DNA from 2 places in the Kitasatospora sp. NPDC059673 genome. Region 2 is predicted to be linked to the other one. Evidence: predicted binding sites of a transcription regulator. Region 2 holds the regulator's gene; the other holds the start of a gene.

Region 1 (2,927 bases), on a different contig from region 2:
AACTTCTTGACGTTGTACGGCAGTACGTCCGTCAGCTCATAGGCGTGCGCGTACGGGGTCGGGTGCAGCTCGTCCGAGGTGACGTACGCGATCATCGGGTCGAGCAGCCGGCCGTTCGTCAGCCGCACCACCTCGGCGACCATCCGGCCCCGGATCACCGCGCCGTCCGGCTCGTACAGGTACCGGCCGACCTCGCCCACCGGCGGGTCCGGCAGCGCGCCGCCCGTCAGCGAGTGCGGGCCCGGCAGCACCGTCGCCCGGTACGGTTCGGCGGCCGCGGTGCCGAACCACAGCACCGCCTCCTTCACCTCGCCCCGGTCCGACACCCACTCCGCCTCGGCGCCCTCCGGCACCAGCTCGTGCAGGATCCCCGGGGCCACCTTCAACGCGCCGAACGGGGTGCGCCGGGCCGCCTCAACCGCCCAGGACAGCGGCGGCGAATACGCCTCCGGATCGAACACCCGCCCGCGCGAGGTGCGCCGCGCCGGGTCGGTGAACACCGCGTCGAAGCCGTCCGTGTCGATGTCCGCGACGTCCGCGCAGCGCACCTCCACCAGCTCCGCCACGCCCAGCGCCGCCGCGTTCGCCCGCGCCACCTCGCAGGTCAGCTCGTCCCGGTCCACCGCCAGCACCGCGATCCCGGCCCGGGCCAGCGCGACCGCGTCGCCGCCGATCCCGCAGCACAGGTCGGCCAGCCGCTTCACCCCGAGCGCCGCGAACCGCCCCGCCCGCCACTCGGCCACACTGCGCCGGGTCGCCTGCTCCACCCCGTTCTGGGTGAAGTACATCGACCACGCGTCCGCCCCGAACTTCGCCTCCGCCCGCTGCCGCAACCGCGCCTGCTCGAACGCGGCCCGCACCAGCTCCGCCGAGTACTCCCGCCGCAGCCGGGTCGCCAGCGCCAGCTCCTGGTCCGCCCTGAACTCCCGCAACTCCGCCAGCAGCGCCTGCCCCTGCTCGGTCAGCAGCGCCCGGAACGACTCGATCTCCACGGCTCCATTGTCCTCGCCCCGCCCACCGGCCGATCACCCGCAGCACGCGCGCCACCAGCGCCGGCTCACCCGCCGGCCACCGAGAACGCGATCGCGGCCAGCGCCGGCCCCGCCATCACCAGCGCGACGGGCGTGATCCGGTACCCGCGCCGCAAGGTCACCACCAGCCCCGTCAACGGCACCGCCACCGCCAACGCCATCACCAGCACGCACAACGCCACCGCCCCGCCCGCGCCACCCCCGCGCTCCGACGCCGCGGCCAGGGCGAACACCATCAGCACGAACGCGTACGGCACGGCGCACAGCAGCGGCACCTCCAGCGCCGTCAACCAGAGCGCATGCAACACATCCCGCCGTACGGACGGTCGAGTCTTCGTCATGCGCCCAGCCTGGCGCGGGAGCCGGCGCCGCCGCCTGAGTGCCCGCACTCAATCCGGGCCGGGCATCCACCCGGGTCGCGGCGAAACCCGACACGGCGTCATTGGCACTCTGGTTGACTGAGTGCTAACGGCGTCCTAAGGTCGTTCCTGGCACTCCCCCCAGGGGGAGTGCTAACGCGAAGATGCGTGTCTGACCCCCGCGACGGCAGTTGCGCACCCTCGCCCACCTACCTGTTAGACAACCCCGTAATCTCCGAAGGGGAGCTCGGACGTGACCACCAGCAGCAAGGTTGCCATCAAGCCGCTCGAGGACCGCATCGTGGTCCAGCCGCTCGACGCCGAGACCACCACCGCCTCCGGCCTGGTGATCCCGGACACCGCCAAGGAGAAGCCCCAGGAGGGCGTCGTCCTGGCCGTCGGCCCGGGCCGCTTCGAGGACGGCCAGCGTCTGCCGCTCGACGTCGCCGTCGGTGACATCGTCCTGTACTCGAAGTACGGCGGCACCGAGGTGAAGTACCAGGGCGAGGAGTACCTCGTCCTCTCGGCTCGCGACGTTCTCGCCATCATCGAGAAGTAAGACGTCCCCAGCCCGCCCCGGATCCGTGTCAGCACTGACAGGGGCCCGGGGCGCGGTTGTTGCTCCACGTACGCAGACCACACCCTGAGGAAACGGGATCATGGCGAAGACCCTGCAGTTCAACGAGGACGCCCGCCGCTCGCTGGAGCGCGGCGTCAACAAGCTGGCCGACACCGTCAAGGTGACCATCGGCCCCAAGGGCCGCAACGTCGTCATCGACAAGAAGTTCGGCGCCCCCACCATCACCAACGACGGTGTGACCATCGCCCGCGAGGTCGAGCTCGACGACCCGTACGAGAACCTCGGCGCGCAGCTGGTCAAGGAGGTCGCCACCAAGACCAACGACGTCGCGGGTGACGGCACCACCACCGCCACCGTGCTGGCCCAGGCCCTGGTCAACGAGGGTCTGCGCAACGTCGCCGCCGGTGCCGGCCCGGCCGCCCTGAAGAAGGGCATCGACAAGGCCGTCGCCGCCGTCTCCGAGCACCTGCTGTCGGTCGCCCGCGAGATCGAGGGCAAGGACGACATCGCCGCCGTCGCCTCCCTCTCCGCCCAGGACACCCAGGTCGGCGAGCTGATCGCCGAGGCGATCGACAAGGTCGGCAAGGACGGTGTGATCACCGTCGAGGAGTCCAACACCTTCGGCGTCGAGCTCGAGTTCACCGAGGGCATGCAGTTCGACAAGGGCTACCTGTCGCCGTACTTCGTCACCGACGCGGAGCGCCAGGAAGCCGTCCTGGAAGACCCGTACATCCTGATCAACCAGGGCAAGATCTCCTCCATCCAGGAGCTCCTGCCGCTGCTGGAGAAGGTCCTGCAGGCCGGCGGCTCCCGCCCGCTGCTGATCATCGCCGAGGACGTCGACGGCGAGGCCCTGTCCACCCTGGTGGTCAACAAGATCCGCGGCACCTTCAACGCGGTCGCGGTCAAGGCCCCCGGCTTCGGTGACCGCCGCAAGGCCATCCTCGGCGACATCGC
Region 2 (2,927 bases):
AGACAAGCGGGATGATGATCACCGCGATGGCGGCGTTGGAGTCGTTGCTGTTCCGGTTGCCGCCGCCCATCATTCCGCCGTACAGCGCGATCCGGGTCATCGCGCCGGCCAGCACGCCGAGGAAGCCGGCCACTGTCATCACCGCCACGTCGCGGTGGGCGACGTGCGAGAGCTCGTGGGCGAGGACGCCCTCCAGTTCCTCCGGTTCCAGTCGGCGCAGCAGGCCGGTGGTCACGCAGATCACCGCGTTCTCCGGGTTGCGGCCGGTGGCGAAGGCGTTGGGCATGTCGTTGTGGGCGACCGCGACCCGCGGTTTGGGCATGTCGGCGAGCGCGCACAGCCGGTCCACCGCGCCGTGCAGCTGGGGGAATTCCTCGGGGCTGACCTGGTGGGCGCCCATCGCCCGTTCGGTGATCTTGTCGGAGAACCAGAACTGTGCGACGAACAGGCCGCCGGAGATCAGCACCACCAGGGGCCAGGCGCCGCGCAGCAGCACGATCAGCACCCCGGTGAAGCCGACGTAGAGCAGGCCGATCAGGAACATGGTGGTGACCATCCGGCCGGTCAGGCCGCGGTCGGGGGTGAACCGGGAGTGCTGCCGTGAGGCCGACATCGCTGCTTCTCCTTCGCCGTCTTCGCCTTCGATGCTGCCACCGGCGGGGCCCGCAGGCACCATCCGGAACGATGGGAATCCGATGGGAATGCGGCCGTGTCGGCCCGCCGGTGCCCGGCGGCGCGGTTTTCGGTCGAGGATCACGTCGGCGGACCGTTCCTGCCATCAGGCCCGGGCCGTACACTGGCAGGTACGGTTCTGGCACTCTGCCCAGTTGAGTGCCAGAGTGGATCGACCACCGGTTCAACGGACGACGACGGAGGTGCGTGCTCATGCCGGACGACGGCAAGCCCGACGGCCGCCGGATCGACACGCGCCCGTCCGTGCGCCCGCTGGACGAGCGCCGGCTGGCAGTGCTCCGCGCGATCGTCCAGGACTACGTGGGCACCGAGGAGCCGGTCGGCTCCAAGGCCCTGGTGGAGCGCCACAACCTGGGCGTGTCGCCCGCGACGGTGCGCAACGACATGGCCGCGCTGGAGGAGGACGGGTTCATCCACCAGCCGCACACCAGCGCGGGCCGGATCCCCACCGACAAGGGCTACCGGCTGTTCGTCGACCGCCTCGCCGAGGTGAAGCCGATGACGGCTCCGGAGCGCCGGGCGATCCGGCACTTCCTGGAGGGCGCGGTCGACCTGGACGACGTGGTGGCCCGCACGGTGCGGCTGCTGGCGCAGCTGACCCGGCAGGTCGCGGTGGTCCAGTACCCGTCGCTGACGCGTTCCACGGTGCGGCACATCGAACTCGTCCCGCTCACCGCGACCAAGCTGATGCTGGTGCTGATCACCAACACCGGCCGGGTCGAGCAGCGGATGGTGGACTGCCCCGGCCCGGTCGGCGAGAGCGTGCTGGGAGACCTGCGGGCCAGGCTGAACGGCATGGCGGGCGGCTGCCGGCTGCCCGAGGTGCCGACCCTGCTGGAGGACCTGCCGGCCGGTTTCGAACCGGCCGACCGGCCCTCGGTCAGCACCGTGCTGACCGTGCTGTTCGAAACACTCGCCGAACAGAACGAGGAACGGATCATGCTGGCGGGCACCGCCAACCTGACCCGGTTCGGCCACGACTTCCCGCTGTCCATCCGTCCGGTGCTGGAGGCACTGGAGGAGCAGGTGGTGCTGCTGCGCCTGCTGGGTGAGACCGGAGACTCCGCGATGACGGTCCGGATCGGGCACGAGAACGCCTACGAGGGCCTGAATTCCACGTCGGTGGTCTCCGTCGGTTACGGTTCGGGCGACCAGAGCGTGGCGAAGCTGGGTGTGATCGGTCCGACCCGGATGGATTACCCGGGCACAATGGGGGCGGTGCGAGCGGTGGCGCGATACGTCGGCCAGATCCTGGACGAGTCATAACAAGGCTGCGTGAGACCGTCACGCAGCACTCGCAAGCACTTCTAGAGGCGGAACAAACCGGAGCATTTGGTGGCCACGGACTACTACGCGGTACTCGGCGTCCGACGCGACGCGGGGCAGGACGAGATCAAGAAGGCGTTCCGGCGCCTCGCCCGTGAACTGCACCCGGACGTCAACCCGGACCCGAAGACGCAGGAGCGGTTCAAGGAGATCAACGCCGCCTACGAGGTGCTCTCCGATCCGCAGAAGCGTCAGGTCTACGACCTCGGCGGCGACCCGCTGTCGCCGAACGGCGGCGGCGCGGGCGGCTTCGGCGCCGGGGCGGCCGGATTCGGCTTCTCCGACATCATGGACGCCTTCTTCGGCGCCGCGACCGGCCAGCGCGGCCCGCGTTCGCGCACCCGCCGCGGGCAGGACGCGATGATCCGGCTGGAGATCACCCTGGAGGAGGCCGCGTTCGGCACCACCAAGGAACTCCAGGTCGACACCGCCGTCACCTGCACCACCTGCAACGGCGAGGGTGCCGCGCCCGGCACCTCCGCGCAGACCTGCGACATGTGTCGCGGCAAGGGCGAGGTCTCCCAGGTCACCCGGTCCTTCCTGGGCCAGGTCATGACCTCCCGCCCCTGCCCGCAGTGCCAGGGCTTCGGCACCGTCGTCCCGACCCCGTGCCCCGAGTGCGCGGGCGACGGCCGGGTCCGGGCCCGCCGCACCCTCACGGTGAAGATCCCCGCCGGTGTCGACAACGGCACCCGGATCCAGCTGGCCGGCGAGGGCGAGGTCGGCCCCGGTGGCGGCCCGGCCGGCGACCTGTACGTGGAGATCGCCGAGACCAGCCACTCCGTCTTCCAGCGCCGCGGCGACGACCTGCACTGCACGGTCACCATCCCGATGACGGCCGCCGCGCTCGGCACCCAGGTGCCGCTGCAGACCCTGGACGGCCTGGAAGAGGTCGACATCCGGCCCGG

The links. The regulator HrcA, encoded in region 2, represses chaperone genes, less so after heat shock. The targets are predictions, from matches to a motif close to TTNGCACTCNGNNNNNCNGAGTGCNAA.
Region 1: a site for HrcA is predicted at 1,474-1,500, ahead of groES (co-chaperone GroES). Genes of this name have one in related genera too.

Annotation. Positions count from the first base shown of each region.
Region 1 covers NZ_JBHWEN010000023.1:34,802-37,728, reverse strand. Annotated here, with positions in the region: gene ACFV18_RS24745 (methyltransferase domain-containing protein) at 1-992, opposite strand, end outside; gene ACFV18_RS24740 (hypothetical protein) at 1,058-1,372, opposite strand; gene groES (co-chaperone GroES) at 1,644-1,949, shown strand; gene groL (chaperonin GroEL) at 2,050-2,927, shown strand, end outside.
Region 2 covers NZ_JBHWEN010000011.1:87,586-90,512, reverse strand. Annotated here, with positions in the region: gene htpX (zinc metalloprotease HtpX) at 1-613, opposite strand, end outside; gene hrcA (heat-inducible transcriptional repressor HrcA) at 886-1,959, shown strand; gene dnaJ (molecular chaperone DnaJ) at 2,029-2,927, shown strand, end outside.